DNA from 3 places in the Vibrio qinghaiensis genome. Region 3 is predicted to be linked to each of the others. Evidence: riboswitches for the same ligand, from Rfam matches in the RefSeq annotation. Region 3 holds a riboswitch; each other region holds the start of a gene.
What was found. Region 3 has a riboswitch for thiamine pyrophosphate ahead of thiB (thiamine ABC transporter substrate binding subunit). Riboswitches for the same ligand answer to the same signal wherever they lie in the genome.
Positions count from the first base shown of each region.

Region 1 (7,800 bases), 1.2 Mb from region 3:
CGCGGCTGCCGCAAGTGTTGATCACCCAGCTCAGCAAGGTTTAGTGCAAGCATTTTCTATCTACATTGATACTCTGCTGGTCTGTTCCGCAACCGCGTTCATGATTCTGATCACTGGTGCTTATAACGTGCACGGCGGCGCAGAAGGTGCATTTTTAGTACAGAACATCGCGGCGGATATTAGTGCCAATGGCCCAGTATTTACTCAAATGGCGATTGAGAGCGCACTACCAGGCGTCGGTAAACCTTTTGTTGCGTTTGCTCTGTTCTTCTTCGCCTTTACCACGATTTTGGCATACTACTATATTGCTGAAACGAACATTGCTTACATTCGCCGCACCTTTAAAGTCGATGGCCTGATGTTTCTGCTTAAAGTAGTGATCGTTGCAACGGTATTCTACGGCACGGTGAAAACCGCAAACCTTGCTTGGGCAATGGGTGATGTGGGCGTGGGTTTGATGGCGTGGCTAAACATAGTCGGGATTTTGATCATCTTCTTTATGGCTAAACCAGCTATTGCAGCACTCAAAGATTATGAAGAGCAACAAAAACAAGGTGTCGATGAGTATCTTTTCAACCCAGTAAAACTCGGCATTAAGAATGCGACATATTGGGAAGGAAAATATAAACGCAAAACGGGACAAGAACCAACCGTAGAAGAGAGCTCCGTGGGTGTTGAACAACCATCATCCTAACGGATTAGCTAAACTCATCAGCAAAAAGCATTCAAGGTAAACGCAAAAAGGGTTAGCAAACGCTAACCCTTTTTCTTTTTCATCAACCCGTATTAGGCTGCGATTTCTTGTGTCGTCAACTTTTCGACAACAGCGTTTTGCGCTTTCTTTTCACCAATCGGCAAAATAACACGGCCGTATTCGTTATTCAGAACTTGAGCCATTGCAAAATAAATCGCACTTGCGCCACAGAAGATACCTTCAAAGCCGGCAATCGTGCCGATAAGCTCGCTACCAGTGAAATCACGCGCCGCTAGCAAAGCAAATAGAATGGTCAGTGAGCCGAATACCACTTGTTTAGCTCGTGGGTAGCACAATGAACCGATAAACATGAAACCAGTGAAAATACCCCACAACGCTAAGTACCAACCCATAAAATGAGCAGGGCTTGCTGGTAGTCCCATGTATGGCATGACAATCAGTCCAACCAATGTGAGCCAAAATAGACCGTAAGAGGTAAACGCTGTGGTGCCAAAAGTGTCACCACGTTTGAAACACATGATACCCACGATGACTTGACTTAAGCCGCCGTAGAAAATACCCATCGCCAAAATCATAGAGTCGATAGGGAAAAAGCCTGCGTTATGGATATTAAGCAGGATAGTCGTCATGCCAAAACCCATTAGGCCTAGCGGCGCTGGATTGGCCAATTTAGTAGACATTCGCGAGTACCTTAAAAAATGTTGATAAAAATTACGCGCGGATTTTAGTGGAGTAACACACAAAATGGAAAGAACGTTAACGGAAACTAAGATTGTAAATTTAGCTACTTGATTGTTCAAAAATAGAACAGCACGACCTAAATCGATCGTGCTGATATTTTTCTACCGAACATCACTCTCTATTGACAGTTTATTTCATCCCAAAACCAGTTACTTTGCGTGGGTGATTCCCATACTCCGGGGTTATTTTTAGCCATAAAACACTTTCCATTATGCGTAATTTTATCGCCATTTTTTGCAACAGTAACCCCTGCAACCCAGCTTGAAAAATCACTGCTTGGTGGCGTCGGCTCTGATGTGACGGGCGGTTCTGGCTCATTGACGACTGGCGGAGGCTCAACAGGGTCAGGCGTTGTGGGCGCTGTTGGTTCACCTGTAATAAGCTTCCAAGGATCACCTTGAGTGGGTTCATTACCTTGTGACCACCACTTAGCTTCATAAGTAGCGTCTTTATAGCTCACCTTATCGCCCGTGTTATATACCTTTGTCGCTTCCCAGCCGACGATGCCATCCACTGGCGGCTCTGGTGGCGTACCGGGATCAATCGCATCCACAACACGCACTTGTGGCCAGCTTGAATGTGAACCATAAAAGTTAGTCACACACTTTTCGTAATCACCAGCCACAAGGGCTGAATACGCGGTTTGGAAACCAACCAGTTCACATTCAAACGAGTAGCCACCTGGCCGATCAGAGTAATATTTCCAATTACCATCCCAGTTGGTATACAGCACATCTGTCGCACCGTTCAAATTTAAGCTGCCGTAAGGTGTTTGCTGCCAACAGGTGTTCTTTTCATCTGACTCAATCGGTATTTGATAATGATCCGCTAGCCCTTCCCAGTAGCGAATGCGATTAACCGGTTGACCTTTATCCTTATTCTGTTCACCGCACTCAATGCCGCCATTGATAACGTTAATTGTGGTGCCAAAACCATAGCCAATACCAGCATCGCTTTCACGTTGCGAAGGTGTCCATGTACGGTCAATTACATGCAACATTGCCGGTTTCGGTGCTTGAGGTGTTAAAAAAAACCAAATCGCTGAAGCTAAGTTCAACCAAGAATCAGCGACTAATCCGGGGTTATTGAGCAGTACTTTGGCATCACCATCAAACATCACTTCAGAAAAAGCGCCATAGTTGAAATGGTAAGAGAGCTGCTTCGCGCCTCGACCAAAATACCCTTGCCCGGCGGCGCACGGCCAACGAGCATTTTGCCAATCATTTTGGCCACAACCGGTTGTATAGCCACTTTGCCCTTCAGACCACCCCATTTCACGTACATGAACCAGTGCTTGCTGCCACTCTTCAAGCCCATTAGGGTTATCAGATACGTTGTCTTTCGCAATGTGGCCACCCGTTTCTTGTGAGAAATGAGCAAAAGCCGTCACGATGGATTTTTTACAAATTGCGTCTGAATCTCGGCCATCCGTATATTCGCCACAAAACGCGGGGAATTTGCCTATTGCCCGTAAGAAGCGCGTATAGGTGTATTCGGGAGCCGCCATTTGAGTTAAGAAATCCCACTCGTACTGTGGAAATACCCGTTCAACACGCTTGACGTTTTCAGGGTTAGAACTTAACCCCGGTACTATTGCTTCAACAATCGCATTCGAACGCGTTTCTAGTGCTTCCGACCAAATAGCATACATAGGATCCGCTGTTTTGGCTTTTTCTGCCGCTTGTAGCTCTACTTTAGAGACAATATAACCCGCAGAATTTTCAGGGTCAGGTAAGATATTTAACGCGTAACTGTTTGCGGCTAAAACACTGCTAATCAGCACGGCTAAATGCTTTGTTTTCAACATATCAATCCCTTATTTTTTGCTTAGTGGGTACCGCAAAATAGTATGGATAGTTGAGTCATTGTGGATAGTGAAACTTATCAATTAAATGTCAAAATGCGAGTAGTTTCATCATGATGTAAACCAATTATCGTACGGCGACATTGCCCTTTGAAGGCGAGTCGATAAATATGAAAAAGCTGCAAAAAAGTTTGAGGATTTTAGAGTCTAATCTATTTTCCATCAGGTTAAGTGAACAACCAATGTCTCAAATTTCTCAAACATCATCGCATCGGCAATGGCTTTAGCGCACATGAACGTGGCCTGTAAAAAAGTGATGAACTGGGCCGCGACCTTGGCCAACATCCAGCTCATCGGCATGGCCAATGGCTTGCGAGATATACTGTTTAGCCAAATACACGGATTTGTGCAGGTTATTTCCCTGAGCAAGGTAAGAAGCGATTGCAGAAGAGAGAGTGCAACCCGTCCCATGGGTATTTGGGGTTGGAAAACGCTTCGCACTGAGTAATTCTGACGAAGATTGCATGATCAAAAGATCGTTGCTGTTTTCATCTTGTTCTAAATGCCCACCTTTTAGCAGCACCGCCTTTGCACCCAACGCTCGTAAATCAGCCACCATACCGCTCATTTCGACTCCAGATTGAGGAACCGGCTTGCCAGTAAGTACTGCTCCCTCAAATAAATTGGGGGTAATGATGTCAGCCAAAGGGATCAACATTTCTTTTAATGTACTGATTGCCGATTGCTCAAGTAATAAATCACCACTGGTCGCCACCATCACGGGGTCTATCACAAGGCTCTTAGGTTGGTATTGCTGCATTTTTTTGGCAACGATCTTGATGATACTGGCATCGGCTAGCATGCCAATTTTAACGGCCACGATCTTCAAGTCGCTAAAGACGGCATCTAACTGGCTTTCGATATGATCAAGTGGAATAGGGAAAATGGCGGAAACGCCTTGAGTATTTTGTGAAGTAATGGCGGTAATAACGGAACACGCGAAACTGCCGGTTGCCGATATCGCTTTGATGTCGGCTTGAATGCCTGCCCCTCCACCGCTATCAGACCCTGCGATAGTAAGTACAACGGGTATGTTTAATCGCGTCGTTTCTTGAGTATGTTTCTGTATTGGGTGTGCCATGGTCGCTCCTATGACAGACATACAGGAACTGACTTTGACCGTGATTTGAAAAGTTCGGTAATCGAATTTACAAAGGTTAGCCGTTGTTATTCGGCTGGTGACAAAGTGCTCATAGTTCCCTACGTCAGTATTAACTGAATCAGGTTCGACGGGTCTCGAATTTCGATCTCAGCCGATGCAGAATCTGCATCGGCTCCCCGACTATTTCGCAGCAATCATAACAGGGCACTCACCGAAGGAGTACGCTTTTTTGGAGGATTATTCCCACTCAATCGTTGCTGGTGGCTTACCTGAAATATCGTAAACCACACGAGAAATACCATTCACTTCATTGATGATACGGTTAGAAACCTTACCCAAGAACTCATAAGGCAGGTGCGCCCAATGTGCTGTCATAAAGTCAATGGTTTCCACAGCGCGTAGTGATACAACCCAATCGTATTTACGTCCATCACCCATAACGCCTACTGAACGAACAGGTAAGAAAACCGTGAAAGCTTGTGACACTTTGTTATACAGATCAGCGGCATGCAGCTCTTCAATGAAAATAGCATCGGCGCGGCGCAGCAAATCACAGTACTCTTTCTTCACTTCGCCCAACACGCGTACGCCAAGGCCAGGACCAGGGAACGGATGGCGGTAAAGCATGTTGTAAGGCAGACCAAGCTCTAGGCCAATCTTGCGTACTTCATCTTTGAAAAGCTCACGCAGTGGTTCAACCAATCCCATTTCCATATCATCAGGCAAACCGCCAACGTTATGGTGAGATTTAATCACGTGCGCTTTGCCTGTTTTAGAGGCGGCCGATTCAATCACATCTGGGTAAATCGTGCCTTGCGCGAGCCATTTTGCATTTTTCAATTTCTTTGACTCTTCATCGAAGATATCAACAAACACATGGCCAATAATTTTGCGTTTCGCTTCCGGATCAGACTCACCTTGCAGTGCGTTGAGGAAACGATCTTCTGCATTAACATGAATGATGTTTAAGCCAAATTTGTTGCCAAACATATCCATTACTTGCTGAGCTTCATTCAGACGCAATAAGCCGTTATCAACGAACACACAGGTTAATTTATCACCAATCGCTCGGTGAGCCAGCATCGCCACAACTGACGAATCTACACCACCCGATAGGCCAAGGATCACTTCATCGTCGCCGACTTGCTCTTTAATACGAGCAACCGCATCTTCGATGATAGACTCAGCCGTCCATAGACGCTCACAACCACAAACATTGAGAACGAAATTCTCAAGCATTTTTAGACCGTTTTTGGTGTGCGTCACTTCTGGGTGAAACTGCACGCCATAATATTTTTTCTCTTCATTCGCCATTGCCGCATAAGGGCAAGTTTCCGTTTGCGCTGTTTTGACAAAATCAGCCGGAATTTGCACCACTTTATCACCGTGGCTCATCCAAACATCTTGCGTTAGCTCAAGGTCGCTAAACAGGGCCGATTCACCCATTAACTGTACGGCTGCATAACCAAATTCACGTTCCTCAGAACTGGCCACTTTTCCGCCCAACTGTTCAGCCATGGTTTGCATGCCATAACAAACACCAAATACAGGCACACCAGAGTCAAACACATATTGTGGCGCACGCGGAGAGTTGGCTTCAGTCACGCTTTCAGGGCCACCAGAGAGAATAATGCCATCTGGGTTGAATTCACGGATGTCCGCCTCTTCAACATCCCAGCTCCACAGCTCACAATAAACACCGATTTCGCGAACACGGCGGGCAACCAGTTGTGTGTACTGAGAGCCGAAATCTAAGATCAGAATACGTTGGTCATGGATATCTTTAGTCATTTAAGGTCAATCTCAATCATTAATGTAGTGGATGGGGAGCATCGCGCTCCCCTAAGCTTCAATCTATTAAGCTTCAATCTATTCGTGGTTCGTTAATTAACCCAAGCGGTAGTTTGGCGCTTCTTTGGTAATTTGAACGTCGTGCACGTGTGACTCTTTCATACCTGCACCAGAGATACGAACAAACTCGGCTTTAGTGCGCAGATCTTCGATGGTGGCAGAACCGGTTAGACCCATGCTTGAGCGTAAACCACCCATTTGTTGATGGACGATCTCTTTTAGACGGCCTCGATAAGCGATACGGCCTTCGATCCCTTCAGGTACAAGCTTGTCAGCTGCATTGTCAGATTGGAAATAACGATCAGAAGAGCCTTGAGACATTGCCCCCAGCGAGCCCATACCTCGGTAAGCTTTATATGAACGACCTTGGAACAAAATAACTTCACCCGGAGCTTCTTCAGTACCCGCAAACATGGAGCCGACCATCACGCAAGATGCACCAGCAGCAATCGCTTTACAAATATCGCCAGAAAAGCGAATACCGCCATCAGCAATCACAGGAATACCGTATTGATCAGCCACTTCAACTGCATCAGAAATCGCCGTAATTTGAGGAACACCAACGCCCGTAACAATACGCGTTGTGCAGATTGAGCCCGGGCCAATACCCACTTTGACCGCGCTTACGCCCGCCTCAATTAGAGCTTTCGCACCGGCACCCGTTGCAACATTACCGCCGATAATATCGAGATCAGGATAAGCGGCGCGCGTTTCACGAATACGGTTAAGTACACCTTCTGAATGGCCATGAGAAGAGTCAATCAATAGAACATCGACTCCCGCTTCCACTAATGCTTTTACGCGCTCTTCATTGCCAGCACCGGCACCAACAGCCGCACCAACACGTAAACGCCCTTGTTCATCTTTACAAGCATTCGGTTTGCGTTCTGCTTTATGGAAATCTTTCGCGGTGATCATACCAGTCAGTTTGAATTCATCATTCACTACCAAGACTTTTTCAACACGCGCTTTGTGCATGCGCTCTTGTACATCCTGACGAGATGCGCCCTCTTTAACTGTGGCTAAGCGATCTTTTGGTGTCATGACTGCTTCAACTTTTTTTGTTAAATCAGTAACAAAGCGAATATCGCGGCCGGTGATGATACCGACAAGCTCATTGTGATCGCTCACCACAGGGAAACCGGCAAAACCATGTTTCTCTGTCAAAGCAATCACATCTTGAATGGTTGCGTCAGGGCGAACTGTTACTGGCGCAGTCACTACACCCGCTTCAAAAATTTTGACAAGACGGACTTGTTCAGCCTGCTCTTCAATGGGCATATTTTTGTGGATAAAACCAATACCACCCTCTTGGGCAAGAGCGATCGCAAGGCGAGCCTCTGTCACTGTATCCATAGAAGCTGAGATCATCGGAATGTTCAGTGCGATATTTTTGGTCAGCTGAGTATGGAGATCGGCTGTGTTTGGGAGAACGGTGGAGTGTGCTGGTACGAGAAGAACATCATCGAATGTCAGCGCTTCTTTGGCAATTCTTAGCATTTGCAATATCTCACAATTAAGAGGAGT
Region 1 covers NZ_CP022741.1:706,209-714,008, reverse strand. Annotated here, with positions in the region: gene CCZ37_RS03420 (alanine/glycine:cation symporter family protein) at 1-694, shown strand, start outside; gene CCZ37_RS03415 (acetate uptake transporter) at 787-1,395, opposite strand; gene CCZ37_RS03410 (chitinase) at 1,575-3,263, opposite strand; gene thiD (bifunctional hydroxymethylpyrimidine kinase/phosphomethylpyrimidine kinase) at 3,544-4,401, opposite strand; TPP riboswitch at 4,501-4,611, opposite strand; gene guaA (glutamine-hydrolyzing GMP synthase) at 4,660-6,213, opposite strand; gene guaB (IMP dehydrogenase) at 6,310-7,773, opposite strand.
Region 1: it holds a riboswitch for thiamine pyrophosphate, as region 3 does, so the genes downstream of both, thiD (bifunctional hydroxymethylpyrimidine kinase/phosphomethylpyrimidine kinase) here and thiB (thiamine ABC transporter substrate binding subunit) in region 3, are expected to answer to the same signal.

Region 2 (7,800 bases), 410 kb from region 3:
CCCGTGAACCTTTACTACAGCTTGGCACTGAACATTGAACCTACATGTGTAGGATAGGTGGGAGACTTAGAAGCGCAGTCGCTAGATTGCGTGGAGTCGACCTTGAAATACCACCCTTGTCGTTTTGATGTTCTAACGTAGGCCCCTCATCGGGGTTGCGGACAGTGCCTGGTGGGTAGTTTGACTGGGGCGGTCTCCTCCCAAAGAGTAACGGAGGAGCACGAAGGTGGGCTAATCACGGTTGGACATCGTGAGGTTAGTGCAATGGCATAAGCCCGCTTAACTGCGAGAATGACGGTTCGAGCAGGTACGAAAGTAGGTCATAGTGATCCGGTGGTTCTGAATGGAAGGGCCATCGCTCAACGGATAAAAGGTACTCCGGGGATAACAGGCTGATACCGCCCAAGAGTTCATATCGACGGCGGTGTTTGGCACCTCGATGTCGGCTCATCACATCCTGGGGCTGAAGTCGGTCCCAAGGGTATGGCTGTTCGCCATTTAAAGTGGTACGCGAGCTGGGTTTAGAACGTCGTGAGACAGTTCGGTCCCTATCTGCCGTGGGCGTTGGAAGATTGAAGGGGGCTGCTCCTAGTACGAGAGGACCGGAGTGGACGAACCGCTGGTGTTCGGGTTGTCATGCCAATGGCATTGCCCGGTAGCTAAGTTCGGAATTGATAAGCGCTGAAAGCATCTAAGCGCGAAGCGAGCCCTGAGATGAGTCTTCCCTGGCACTTTAAGTGTCCTAAAGGGTTGTTCGAGACTAGAACGTTGATAGGTTGGGTGTGTAAGCGCTGCGAGGCGTTGAGCTAACCAATACTAATTGCCCGTGAGGCTTAACCATACAACACCGAAGGGGTTTTGTGGACTCAATGAAAGAACATTGAATGTGTGAATGAGAATGAAACAGCTTTCCGAATTAAGAAATTTGCTTGGCGACCATAGCGTTGTGGACCCACCTGACTCCATGCCGAACTCAGAAGTGAAACACAACAGCGCCGATGGTAGTGTGGGGTCTCCCCATGTGAGAGTAGGACATCGCCAGGCTTTATTAATGCTTCCATATGATAAAAATATGAAAGCAATACTAAAAACAGCATTATCAGAGTAAGACTGTTTTTTAGTGAGAATCCATGGAGAGATGGCTGAGTGGTTTAAAGCACCGGTCTTGAAAACCGGCGATGGTTAATAGCTATCCTAGGGTTCAAATCCCTATCTCTCCGCCAAATATAAAAAGCCGCTGTTAAATACAGCGGCTTTTTCGTATCTAAAGATCTTGTATCAATAGGCAACTTTATTTCTCATTATAATACCAATCTGGAAAATTAACTGGTCAGCTCTATCCACCTTCTCGAACACATCTGTCTGACTCTGGTCGAGCATTCCAAAAAACTATTCCAAGCCCGACATACTTTGGAGACAATGTCTTCGTAATCCGCAAAAAACTGATTGGCTAGAGAGTGTTGTCTTAACCAGCTCCATACTTGTTCTATTGGATTCAACTCCGGGGAATAGGGCGGGAGTTTGATGACACTGAGGTTCTGAAAGTCATTGGCTGGGACTGATGAGGGCACTTGGAGCGAGAAGTTATCCAAGAGAAGCCCATGTGCTCGAGCAGGTAATAGATAGTGCTGGCCAAATTCTTTCACGATATAAGGATGGATGTCGGCCCCAGTCAGTCGTCCACCCTGCGTATCATGAGCTTTATCTTTGTTGTATTGGCTTATCAATTTACTCAATAAGTGACATCTGTAACTTTTTTAAAGTACTTAGGTATTAGACGTGTGTCAGCTATAGATTATTTTAGTGATTAGGCTCGATTTGTTGTGTTTAATGGTTAGAATAATGATAGTTACTTTCTGGGATCCGCTATGGGCGTTATGGGACAGTTATCTATTTTAGGTTTTATTGCATTAGGTGGTGCATTTGGTGCGTGCGCTCGTTATTTGGTTACCGAGCTAAGTGTTCAGTTATTAGGGCGTGGATTCCCTTATGGAACGCTGATGGTCAACGTTGTCGGCTCATTTATTATGGGATTATTGATCGCTGCTTTTGAGAGTGAATTACTGGCAACTGAGCCATGGCGCCAGATTATTGGTTTGGGTTTCTTGGGTGCATTAACCACATTTTCTACATTCTCTATGGATAATGTATTGCTGATGCAGCAAGGAGCCTTTCTGAAAATGGGTGTTAATGTCTTATTAAACGTGGTGCTAAGTATCTCAGCGGCTTGGATAGGTTTCCAGTTGTTGATGAGAAGTTAACGAAATCACAATTTCATCTTGGTTAATGGATAGTCTTTCCCTATAATCGTGACTCAACTTGTCGGAGTGCCATAAGGCTGAGACCGTATTTTCGGGATCCGTTGAACCTGATCAGGCTAATACCTGCGAAGGGAACAAGAGAATATAACCTGCTAGTGATCTATCTAGCGTTATATCCTTAAGATCAAAACTCTATTTTGATCAACTCTTGTGCATTAATCCGTCAAGCATTTATCCCTAGTACAAAAAAGGAAGATGCTATGTCGAGTCGCAAACAAGCGAGACTGGAAGCCAAACAATTCATTGACACATTGTCTGTCGAACCCTACCCAAATTCCTCTAAAATTTATATTACTGGTTCACGTTCGGATATCCGCGTGCCAATGCGTGAGATTAAACTAGCTGACAGCTTAGTCGGGGGCACAAAGTCTTCACCGATTTATCAACCGAATGAATCTATATGCGTTTATGACACTTCAGGTGTCTATACCGACCCATCTCATACTATCGACTTATATCAAGGTTTGCCTAAATTAAGGGAACAATGGATCGCTGATCGGGATGATACCGAGTGGCTTGATGAGGTCAGTTCCGCTTACACTAAAGAACGCTTATCTGATGATACATTGGGCGAACTGCGTTATGGGAATCTGCCAGCCATACGCCGAGCAAAGAAAGGCAAGTGCGTTACTCAGCTTCATTATGCGCGGCAAGGTGTTATCACACCAGAAATGGAATACATTGCCATTCGAGAAAATATGCGACGTGGAGAGTGTATGGATGCACAGCTGAGCCAGCAACATGCAGGCGCCCATTTGGGGGCCAATCTACCAAAGCAGATAACTCCTGAGTTTGTGCGTCGTGAGGTTGCCGAAGGACGAGCCATTATCCCGTCGAATATTAACCATCCTGAATCAGAGCCGATGATCATTGGCCGTAATTTTCTCGTCAAAGTGAATGCGAATATCGGTAACTCATCTGTCTCTTCATCAATTGAAGAAGAGGTTGAAAAATTGGTATGGGCAACCCGCTGGGGTGGGGATACCGTGATGGATCTTTCTACTGGTCGCAATATTCACGAAACTCGAGAATGGATTTTACGTAATAGCCCCGTACCGATTGGCACTGTGCCTATGTATCAAGCATTGGAAAAAGTAAATGGTATTGCGGAGGATTTATCATGGGAAGTAATGCGCGATACCTTACTTGAGCAAGCGGAGCAAGGTGTTGATTACTTTACAATTCATGCTGGTTTATTGCTTCGTTATGTGCCAATGACCGCGAAACGTGTTACTGGCATCGTTTCGCGTGGCGGCTCTATTATCGCTAAATGGTGTTTAGCCCATCATACCGAGAGTTTTCTTTACACTCATTTCCGTGAAATTTGTGAAATTTGCGCCAAGTATGACGTTGCCCTTTCCTTAGGGGATGGACTACGGCCAGGATCCATTGCCGATGCTAACGATGAAGCACAATTTGCAGAGCTGCGCACTTTAGGTGAGTTGACCAAAATAGCGTGGGAATATGATGTACAGGTCATTATTGAAGGCCCTGGCCATATCCCCATGCATTTGATTAAAGAGAATATGGATGAACAATTAAAGCATTGCCATGAAGCGCCATTCTATACCTTGGGCCCATTAACTACCGATATTGCTCCCGGATATGATCACATCACTTCCGGCATTGGTGCTGCGATGATTGGCTGGTATGGCTGCGCGATGCTTTGCTATGTAACACCGAAAGAGCACCTTGGTTTACCAAACAAAGAAGATGTTAAAACGGGTTTAATTACTTATAAATTGGCAGCACATGCCGCAGACCTTGCGAAAGGGCACCCGGGAGCACAAGTGCGCGATAATGCTTTATCGAAAGCACGTTTTGAGTTTCGTTGGGAAGATCAATTTAATCTTGCATTAGACCCAGTTACGGCGCGTGCTTTTCACGATGAAACTCTTCCGCAAGAGTCTGGTAAAGTCGCGCATTTTTGCTCAATGTGCGGGCCGAAATTCTGCTCGATGAAAATCTCTCAAGAGGTTCGAGAGTATGCGCTAGATACCAAGCAAGTTGCTGCTGATGCGCTCATTTCCGTTACGCTGCTAGATGACCCGTTACAAGGCATGAGACAGAAATCGCAAGAGTTTAAAGCCTCAGGATCAGAGCTTTATCACCCTGCTGTTAGTCAACGGTCAGTCGTTAGCGAGGAGTAATTAGATGATTCAATTACTTATCCCCCGTGATGACATTGCGTTGACAGCTCAAGTACAACAGGTTTTGCTATTGGCCAAGCATCATGGTTTTGATATCGATGATATTTATTTGGGTGCCAGCCCAACTTTATATTGTCAATTAGTAACGCCGTCATGCTCATCTTTGATTGGCAGTGATTGCTTAGCCTCGTGCGAAGATGCGCTAAGTGCTTTAACTGATAAGCCCAATTTATTCTTGCAATACCAAGTCAATTTTTGCGCTCAAATGCCATTTGAGCACTCCCAGAAACGAGAAACTTGTTTGGTCAAGATAGGGCTGACAGCGGCTGACTCACACGACTATGTCGATGAGTGGTATCACGGAGAAGAGCTGCGTAGTATAAGATATTCTACGAATGCTCATGCTGCTGATGCAAAGAGTGAGCACTTTGCTTGGATTCTATCATTGTTGTGTCTCGACTTTCCACTAGAGGATGCTTTAGTGGTTACTCGGGCGGCAATGAGTGTTTCACGTGAAACATGGCCAACAGATAGCCGATATTTTCCTCAGCTACTACATTCAGCAGCTGGCATCTTTGCTGACGATAAACAAAATCACATCTGTTTTTCAAAGATAGACAAAAATATTGGCCTTTATCCTGTTGTGGATAGCGCTGAGTGGGTCGAGCGGTTATTGAAGTTTGATGTAAAGACAATCCAACTGCGAATAAAAGATTCAACACATCCCGATCTTGAATCACAAATTATCGCCGCTATTGAGCTTGGACAAGCCTATCAAGCACAGGTTTTTATTAATGATCATTGGCAGCTTGCGATAAAGCATGGTGCTTTTGGCATTCATCTTGGACAAGAAGATCTCACCAATGCAGATTTAGCACAAATTGCTCAAGCTGGGATCTGTTTAGGCATTTCAACTCACGGCTATTATGAGATTCTGAACATCGCTTCACTAAATCCCAGCTATATCGCTTTGGGTCACATATTCCCAACCACCACCAAAATTATGCCCTCTAAGCCACAGGGGCTTGTTAGGTTGAAACTTTACCAGCAGCTAATTGAGAGTTTAAGTTGTGCCGCCAACTCAGATGAAGTTGTAAGTGCAAAAATACCCACAGTTGCAATTGGCGGAATTAACCTAGAGAACGCATTGCAAGTTTGGCAGTGCGATGTATCAGGCTTGGCCGTTGTACGTGCAGTGACAGAAGCAAAATCACCTCAGTTGGTCATTGATAGTTTCAATCGAATCATACAAAACCGATTACCAAGTAGTGCTGAGGAGGTATGTGATTATGCTTTCTGATGCGCAATTTATCCGTTATCAAAGGCAACTTGCGCTCCCTGAAATAGGTGAGAATGGACAGCAATCTTTACTTGATAGCCGAGTGCTGGTTATTGGTTGTGGTGGTTTAGGGTCTGCGGCCGTTTTGTATTTGGCGAGTGCTGGTATTGGACAACTGGTAATAGTGGATGATGACCGAGTTGAAAGCAGCAACTTACCTCGGCAGGTGATCTACCGAGAGAGGCAAATTGGTCAAACCAAAGTCGATGCGATGGCAGAACAAATTAAAGCCATCAACCTTGATTGCAGAGTAAGAGCGATATCTAAACGCCTTATTGGTACTCAGCTCGAACTGGAAGTGCTTAATGCTGATGTCGTTCTTGACTGCACGGATAACATCCACAGTCGTCAGCAAATTAACCAGTTGTGCCGTAAACTAATTAAGCCATTGATTTCAGGTGCGGCTATTGGATGGAAGGGGCAAGTCATTGCTTTTGATCAACTGCCGTTATCACCTTGTTATCACTGTTTAGTGCCTGATAGCGAGCTGCCTGCCGCGCAGCGTTGTAATGAATTCGGTATTCTGGGGCCTGTCGTCGGAATCATCGGAACCCTGCAAGCTTTACAAGCCATCATGATATTGACTCGACAGACGATGCGTAATGCTAATCAACTGACACTGTTTGATGCTCATTTGTTTCAATTCCAAACCTTAAATGTTGTTAAAGATCCTCAGTGCGAGGTGTGTGGGTACCCACAGACTGATCAGATGAAGGGAGAAGCCACATGTCAGATATAACCATCAAGATTAATCAGCAGTTTCATCAAGTTTCAGCGGGAACCAGTATTGCGGATCTCACCAAACTGCTTTCGATCACGATTACCGGTTGTGTGTTTGCCCTGAATCAGAGCGTGGTGCCGCGTAGTGCGTGGTCAACGACCCTATTAAGTGAAGGCGATCAAATATCGCTGTTTCAAGCCATTGCAGGAGGCTAAATGTTAACGATAGCGAATAAACAGTTTGAATCTCGCCTGTTCACTGGTACGGGGAAATTTGCCAACCGAGAGTTAATGACAAAAGCTATTGCCACATCTGGCTCACAAATGGCGACAATGGCATTAAAGCGAGTCGATCTTAATCAATTAAATGATGATATTTTAGGGCCACTTATCGAGTTAGGCGTCCATCTTTTACCCAACACATCGGGTGCGAAAAATGCGAAGGATGCGATTTTTGCAGCCCATTTAGCGCGCGAAGCGTTATCGACATCGTGGTTGAAGTTAGAAATTCATCCCGACCCTAAGTATCTGATGCCTGACCCTATCGAAACGTTAAAAGCAGCGGAACAATTGGTGAAAGATGGATTTACCGTATTGCCTTATTGTCATGCTGACCCCGTGTTGTGTAAGCGTTTAGAGGAGGTGGGGTGCGCGGCCGTAATGCCATTAGGTGCGCCAATTGGATCGAATAAGGGACTGGTCTCACGAGATTTTTTAGAAATCATCATCAACCAAGCTCGTGTACCCGTGATTATTGATGCCGGTATTGGCGCACCTTCGCATGCGGCTTTTGCGATGGAATTGGGCGCGGATGCTGTCTTAGTTAACACCGCAATTGCGGCCGCGGGCGATCCGATACAAATGGCGTTGGCATTTAAGTTGGCGGTAGAGTCGGGTCGAATGGCTTATGAGGCTGGGCTTGCAACTCAGGTTCATCATGCTATCGCATCCAGCCCTCTAACTGCATTTTTGGATCAATAGCGATGAGCTTTTTAGAACGTTTCAAACAACTCGATTGGGACGATATTGCGTTATCAATCTGTTCCAAAACAGCGTCAGATGTCGAGCGAGCATTGCATAAAGAGAAGCGCGATTTGGAGGATTTCAAGGCATTAATCTCTCCTGCTGCTGAGCCTTATATCGAGCAGTTAGCGCAACTTTCTTACGCACTGACGAGGCAACGCTTTGGCAATACTCTTTCTTTTTATATCCCGCTTTATCTTTCAAATTTGTGTGCCAATGCGTGCACTTATTGTGGATTTTCGATGGA
Region 2 covers NZ_CP022741.1:2,832,313-2,840,112, reverse strand. Annotated here, with positions in the region: rRNA gene CCZ37_RS13175 (23S ribosomal RNA) at 1-841, shown strand, start outside; rRNA gene rrf (5S ribosomal RNA) at 929-1,044, shown strand; tRNA gene CCZ37_RS13165 (tRNA-Ser) at 1,133-1,223, shown strand; partial or broken gene CCZ37_RS19330 (transposase) at 1,323-1,547, opposite strand; gene crcB (fluoride efflux transporter CrcB) at 1,878-2,261, shown strand; TPP riboswitch at 2,314-2,412, shown strand; gene thiC (phosphomethylpyrimidine synthase ThiC) at 2,522-4,471, shown strand; gene thiE (thiamine phosphate synthase) at 4,476-5,771, shown strand; gene CCZ37_RS13135 (HesA/MoeB/ThiF family protein) at 5,761-6,549, shown strand; gene thiS (sulfur carrier protein ThiS) at 6,537-6,746, shown strand; gene CCZ37_RS13125 (thiazole synthase) at 6,747-7,511, shown strand; gene thiH (2-iminoacetate synthase ThiH) at 7,514-7,800, shown strand, end outside.
Region 2: it holds a riboswitch for thiamine pyrophosphate, as region 3 does, so the genes downstream of both, thiC (phosphomethylpyrimidine synthase ThiC) here and thiB (thiamine ABC transporter substrate binding subunit) in region 3, are expected to answer to the same signal.

Region 3 (7,800 bases):
TCGGTTTCTTAAATGGCATCATGTGGGCCACCATCATTGGCGGCATTGTGGTGGTATGGAAAGGAAATTGGATGCTTGGCGGCATCATTTCCGCCGCGATGATGACCAACCTACTCATTGCCGGGATCGCCGGTGTCACCATCCCAATTTTACTGAAAAAAATGAAAATCGACCCGGCTCTTGCTGGTGGAATGGCGTTAACAACCGTCACCGATGTGGTTGGGCTTTCGGTCTTTCTCGGCTTGGCGACCATTTTGATGTAGCCCTATTTTAATGTAACCCGATAGTGATACATAACCAAACCACCCACAAAAAAAGCTTGGTTGTTATACCAAGCTTTTTCATATTCAGCTTAAGCGATTATTCGCCCGCAATTTTCATCGATTCAAGTAAAATAGACCCGGTTTGGATTTGCGAGCGTGTTTCGACATCACTCCCTACCGCCACCATTTGCTGGAACATATCTTTCAAATTACCCGCGATAGTAATCTCAGATACAGGGTATTGAATCACACCGTTTTCAACCCAGAAACCAGCGGCGCCACGCGAATAATCACCTGTCACTGCATTAACACCTTGGCCCATCACTTCAGTGACTAACAAGCCTGTGCCTAACGCTTTAAGCATCTGCTCAAAATTTTGTCCTGTGGATTGAACATACCAGTTATGGATGCCACCCGCATGACCAGTTGGAGTCATCTTCATTTTACGAGCGGCGTAGCTGCTCAGAAGATAAGTCGAGAGCACACCATCGGTAATGATTTGGCGGTCTTGCGTAAACACCCCTTCACTATCAAATGGGCTTGATGCTAACGCACGTAATACATGGGGTTTTTCGGCAATATTGAACCAATCGGGTAAAATTTTCTCGCCTAACTTATCAAGTAAAAAGGAAGATTTACGATACAAGCTACCACCACTGATCGCCATCACCAAATGGCCAATCAAACCTGTCGCTACATCTGCGGCAAACATCACCGGAACTTTGCCCGTCTTCAGTTTTTTTGCATCTAAACGGCTGATGGTTTTTTCTGCAGCTTGTTGCCCGACCAGCTCTGGTGACCATAAATCGTCGCGGTGACGTGCAACGGTATAGCTATAATCACGCTCCATCTCACCATTTTTACCCTCACCAATCACGCAGCAGCTAATGCTATGACGGCTAGAGGCATAACTCGCGAGCAAACCATGGCTATTACCGTACACTTTGACACCGTAATGGCTGTCATAACTTGCGCCATCACTTTGTTTGATCTTGTTGCTGTAAGCTAACGCTTTCTCTTCTGCAGCAATGGCAATTTTAGCGGCCATGTCCGGGTTAGGTTCATCGGGATGGAAGAGATCTAAATCAGGAATATTTCGCACCATTAACTCTTTAGGTGCAGGGCCTGCATAAGGATCTTCAGAAGTGTACAGCGCAATATCAAGCGCTGCAGCGACCGTCTGCGCAATTGCTTTTTCACTGAGATCTGACGTCGACGCACTGCCTTTACGTTGCCCACGATACACAGTGATGCCTAATGCCCCATCACTGTTAAATTCTACGTTTTCAACTTCACACATTCGCGTCGAAACACTCAGGCCGGTACTTTTGGTGATCGCCACTTCGGCAGCATCAGAACTGAGCGCAGCCATCTCTAATGCCTTGGCAACCGCCGCTTCAAGTTCGATGCGCTGCTGAGCAACTTGTTGTTTTACGTCCATATCTCATCAATTATTAGCAAACAATGTCATTAGGATAACAAGAATTTCGCTTTCTCCCCACGATTCTTGCTAAAATAGCTGACATACATAACTCAATAGATGAAGAAAATGGCGCGTAAGAATCAAAAAGCTCCTTGGGAAGAAGAAGAGGAGATCATTTGGGTTAGCAAAACCGAAATGAAAAACGACATGACTGAGCTACAAAAACTGGGTGAAGAGCTGGTTGCTCTGAAGCCGTCTCAGTTAGCAAAAATCCCGATGTCTGAAGATTTGATGGATGCCATCAAAGATGCTCAGCGTTTTAGCATGGAAGCCAGACGCCGCCAACTGCAATACATTGGTAAAATGATGCGTACCATCGATGCCGAACCGATTCAAGCGGCATTGGATAAACTGCGCAATAAGCATTCACAAAATACCGCCATGCTGCACAAGCTCGAACAGATGCGTGATCGTATTGTTGAGAAAGGTGACAGCGCGATTGAAGATGCGATGGCACTCTATCCAGAGATGGATCGTCAACGTCTGCGCCAATTAGCGCGTCAAGCAAATAAAGAGAAAGCCAACAGCAAACCACCAAGAGCATCACGAGAGATTTTCCAAGTGCTCAGAGAGCATAACGATAAGTCAGTTTAACCTGTCATAGTGCTGATTAGATGCCAAAACCTCACCTAAACGTGTGAGGTTTTTTTATTCCCCCGCACGCACAAAATCACTGAGCTGCGCGTCTGCGTGTTGCGCGGAAAGTGCCTCAATACGATCACTCACTAACACATGTCCTTGAGCCATAAACGCAAAATGGCTCGCAATCGCTTTGGCATCACTAATATGGTGCGTCACCATCACAACAGTGATCTCTCTTTCTGCGGCTAACTGCTTAACCAAAAGTAGCATCTCTTCTCTGAGTAGCGGATCCAAGGCGGAAAAGGGCTCATCCAGCAGCCAGATAGGATGTGGTTGTACAAAACAGCGCGCCAGAGCAACTCGTTGACGCTGCCCCCCTGAGAGCTGCTCAGGCAAGCGATCAAGTAGCGCAGCCAAACCCACTTGCTGCGCGGCGCACTCAACCAACGCCTTTTGTGAAGGGGTTAATTTCAGCCCCGGATGTAGCCCAAGGCTAATATTTTCACGCACAGTGAGATGGGCAAAAAGATTGTGCTCTTGAAACAGCATCGAAAAAGGACGCAAGTGTGGCTCTTGCCCAAGCAAGGATTGCCCTTGAACTTGAATATCACCGCTTTTCGGTGCAATAAAGCCCGCAACTAAGCTCAGTAAAGTCGACTTGCCCGCCCCGCTTGGCCCCATTAAAGAGAGAATCGCCCCTCGCGGTACAGAGAGCGAAAATTCAAACCACTCCTGTTGATACTCATAGTGCACGGCCTTGAGTTCTAACATTGCTTTACCTTTGAATGTGAGTGAAATAACCGCTCAATGAGGGCAAAACACCCCACACTGAGTAGCAACAGCGTAAGAGAAACCACCGCCGCCGCTTGCATTTGGTAACTGCCTAGCAGTTGGAACAAGTAAAGCGGTAAGGTTCTAAACTCTTGGCTACCAAATAGAGCAATCGCACTTAAATCCCCCATTGAGAGCAAAAAGCTGATCGCAAAGGCATGCGCTAAGGGTTTACGCAACGCACGCAGCTCAATCACTTGCAAACGCTGCCACCCTTTAATGCCAAGGCTGGCACATAACCATTGATATTGCTGCGCGATATGCAGCATAGGTTGCGCCAATGTTTTCAACACATATGGCAATGCCATTAATCCATTGACGAAAAAAACTACCCAATACGCTAGGCTAAATGCATCGGTCCAGATGCGCAGTAACAGAAAAAGCCCGGTGCTGATAACAAGCCCTGGCGTGACCAAAATAATCGCGCCAATCAACTCTAGTTGGTCCGCCTTACGGTTGTGCTGCTGCAGGCGCCAAGCGCGAGTCGTGATGAGTATGGCAACCCCAGCCGAAACAGCAACCACGCTTGCCAATAACGCCACTTGCAGTGAAGCCCAAAGCGCACGCCAGAATTGCTCATCGCTCAAGACGTGAAAAAGCTGCGAATTTAAACCGCTCAAGATGACCATCACCAGCGGCGGAAGTACTAACAGCAACGCAAGGAAGATCCATGCGCCGTCCCAACATTGCGCTTTTCGATTGTCTCGACTAACCACATAATCACTCGCTTGACGCCCTGTGGTGATGGCTAACGGCTTCGCTAGACGTGAAATGGATAGAGACAGCAGCCCGCATAACAGCATCTGCCACAGCGCAAGCAGCGCGCCGGCTTGTAAATCAAAATCAAATTTGATCGCCTGATAAATCGCCAGCTCAATCGTGGTGGATTTAGGCCCGCCGCCAAGTGCCATCACAGTGGCAAAACTGGTAAAACAGAGCATGAACACCAAACCACAGACATGAGGAAGCTGCTGACGCAAACGCGGCCATTCAACCCAACGAAATTTGTGCCAATGACTCATACCAAGATGCGCGCATAACTTATGCTGCTCAGCCGGGATCGACTCTAACGCTTGCAGCAATAAACGGCTGGCATACGGGAGATTAAAAAACAGATGCGCCAGTAAAATCCCGTTTAATCCGTAAATGGAAAACGGCAGTTTGCTATCAAACCACGCGAGCAGCGAGGCGAGCAGACCGCTATTACCATAAATGGCCAACAAACCAAATACGCCCACCAGCACTGGAAGCACTAAGGTCGTTGCAAACAATTTGATCAGCAGCGCACGTCCGCAAAATCGACGACGGTAAAGTGCGTGAGCAACAGGAAGCGCGAAGCCAACACTGAGCAGCATCGACAAGCTGGCTTGGTAAAAACTAAATTGAGTAACGTGGCGATAATACGGGTCTTGCCATACGTGCATCACATTTAAGCTGGGTGCTTGTAACAGCAACGCCGCCAACGCACTGATGACAAAGGTCGCGACAAGTATCGCGACCCCAATGCCTATTTTAGGAATAGCATTCAAACTTTATCGCACCTTAAAACGTTAAGGCAGTTTGCCACTCACGGATCCACGCTTTACGCATCTCAGACACCTCTTGTGCGCTAAAGGTAAGCGCCTTTGATGGCACAGCCAGCGTTTCAAAACCTTTCGGTAGCACGACAGACGTCACAGGATACATCCAGTTTCCGGTTGGCATCACCGACTGAAATTGATCACTTAAAATAAAGTGCATGAACTCATCGGCCAATTTGCCGTTATCACTGTGTTTTACTTTCGCAGCCACTTCCACTTGCATGTAGTGTCCTTCGGCAAAATCGGCAGCCGCGTACTTGGCGTCATTTTCCGCAATCAAATGATAGGCTGGAGAGGTGGTGTAAGAGAGCACCAGATCAGACTCACCTTTTAGAAACATCGCATAGGCTTCTGACCAACCTTTGGTGACTGTCACCGTCTTATTGGCGAGCTGTTGCCATGCTAAATTGGCTTTCTCACCATAGACAGATTTCATCCACAGCAGTAAGCCTTGACCGGGTGTTGAAGTGCGCGGATCTTGATAAATCACTTTAAGATCATCGCGCTTTTCTACCAACTCTTTTAAGCTTTGCGGTGGGTTTGTTAATTTTTCTTTATTGTAAACAAAGGCAAAATAGCCGTAATCATAAGGAACAAACGTTTCATCACTCCAACCACCGGGTAGCGTGACTTGGCTCGTCTCGACATTATGATTTGTCAATAAGCCAGTCTGTTTGGCCTCGGCCATTAAGTTGTTATCTAAACCGAGTACGATGTCTGCTTTACTGTTATTACCTTCAAGACGCAAACGGTTTAGGATCGATACTCCATCATCGAGTGCCACAAACTGAAGATCGCAAGCGCATTGTGCTTCGAATGCTTTTTCAATCGCTGGTCCCGGGCCCCATTCTGATGCGAACGAGTCGTAGGTATAAACGGTAAGGATATTGTCAGCGGCGTGCGCTGAAAAAGAGGTAATGATGGCAAGTGCAATGGTATTAAGAGTGGTGTTCAACTGGTCGCTCTCCTTGGTTGAGCGGCACAGGCTTGAGGAGGATGAGAATATTCCATTATTCCTATTCTGAGATCCTAACCCAATTCCTACGCCAGCATTATCTGGTTCAGGTTTACGGGTCCCAAGCTCACGCTTGATCTCAGCAGCATTCATTGAGATGAATGATTTGCTCCCCGTTGAGTGAGGTGGATTGTAATTGGAATTAACGCAATAAGCTATACCGTTGGGCGTGAGTCATATCCCCAACGCGGCACAAGCCCTTGTTCAACGCCTAAGTGGTCCAAAATACGCGCCACCATAAAATCGACCAAGTCTTCAATTGACTGCGGCTGATGATAAAAACCGGGGGCAGCGGGCATAATGGTGACGCCCATTTGCGACAACTTGAGCATGTTTTCTAAATGTAAGGTGGAAAACGGCGTTTCGCGCACCACTAACACCAGTTGGCCACGCTCTTTCATCACGACATCGGCAGCACGTTCGATCAAATTATCGGACATGCCATGGGCAATCGCCGCAACGCTGCCTGCTGAACATGGGCACACCACCATCTGTTTTGGCGCAGCAGAGCCCGAAGCCACTGGTGAGAACCACTCTTCTTTGCCGCACACGACAAGCTGTGAGGCATCACAGTGTAAATGTTCCACCAACGCCGCTTTGGCCGCCTCAGTTCCACTGGGCAACTTCAACCCCTGCTCGGTTGCAAGCACAACGCGCGCGGCCGAAGAGATCAGCAGATACACTCGGTAATCTGCAGCCAATAAACACTCCAACAGACGAAGTCCGTAAGGAGCACCTGAAGCGCCAGTAAAGGCTAAAGTGATGGCTTGCTGTTTTGTTGTCATAACTCTCTATTTCGTTTGTGTCGCTGGCATTACATGGCTTGATTTAATGCAAGTAGGAGCTTGTTATGAATACCTTCAAAGCCACCATTGCTCATCACCAAAATGTGATCGCCCGGCTGGGCTTGCTGCGCAATTTGCGCGACGAAAGCATCAATATCATCATTCACTTGCGCTGGTTGTGAGCATTGGTCAGCCACATCCTGCACCGACCAAGCAAGATTGTTCGGCTGATAGAGATAAACTGAATCGGCTTGCTGTAATGACGCCGCTAAAGTTTGCTTATGCACGCCCAACTTCATCGTAGCCGAACGAGGCTCTAAAACCGCGATAATTTTCTGATCGCCTACCTTGTTACGTAAACCACCCAAAGTAAGTTCAATGGCCGTTGGATGATGAGCAAAATCGTCATACAACGTAATACCGTTCACTTCGCCTTTAAGCTCTAAACGACGTTTGGTATTGATAAATTTGCCCAAAGCTTGACAGGCTAAATCTGGAGTGACCCCTACGTGACGCGCCGCGCCAATCGCCATTAAGGCGTTATCGACATTATGATCGCCAACCAAATCCCAAGTTACGCGCCCCACGCGTTCATTGTCAAAGAACACATCAAATTGCGAACCATCACGCGTGATTTTTTCAGCTTTCCACTGCGCTTGCTCACCGGTAAACTCAGTTTCGCTCCAGCAGCCACGTGCGAGAACATCCGCTAATGCGCGCTCTTTTTGCGGAGCAAAAATACGACCATTGCCCGGAACAGTACGCACTAGATGATGAAATTGGCGCTTAATCGCTTCAAGATCGTCAAAAATGTCTGCATGATCAAACTCTAAGTTATTCAACACTAAAGTGCGTGGGTGATAATGGACAAACTTAGAACGCTTATCGAAAAAAGCACTGTCATATTCATCGGCTTCTACCACAAAAAACATGCTTTCGCCCAAACGCGCAGAAATGCCAAAGTTGCCAAGTACGCCTCCCACCAAAAAGCCCGGTTGGTAACCGCAATCTTCTAAGATCCACGCCAACATGCTCGACGTAGTGGTTTTACCGTGTGTGCCAGCCACCGCAAGGACCCAGCGGTCATGCAACAGAAACTCTTGCAACCATTGCGGGCCAGAGGTGTAACGCAAGTTGTGGTTCAGCACATATTCAACACACGGATTGCCGCGACTCATGGCGTTGCCAATCACCACCAAATCAGGCTTGGGCTCTAATTGAGCAGGGTCAAAGCCTTCGATAATCTCGATACCTTGAGACT
Region 3 covers NZ_CP022741.1:2,420,089-2,427,888, forward strand. Annotated here, with positions in the region: gene mgtE (magnesium transporter) at 1-263, shown strand, start outside; gene pmbA (metalloprotease PmbA) at 361-1,704, opposite strand; gene yjgA (ribosome biogenesis factor YjgA) at 1,813-2,340, shown strand; gene thiQ (thiamine ABC transporter ATP-binding protein) at 2,395-3,099, opposite strand; gene thiP (thiamine/thiamine pyrophosphate ABC transporter permease ThiP) at 3,093-4,688, opposite strand; gene thiB (thiamine ABC transporter substrate binding subunit) at 4,702-5,694, opposite strand; TPP riboswitch at 5,761-5,880, opposite strand; gene CCZ37_RS11235 (flavin prenyltransferase UbiX) at 5,910-6,539, opposite strand; gene mpl (UDP-N-acetylmuramate:L-alanyl-gamma-D-glutamyl-meso-diaminopimelate ligase) at 6,569-7,800, opposite strand, start outside.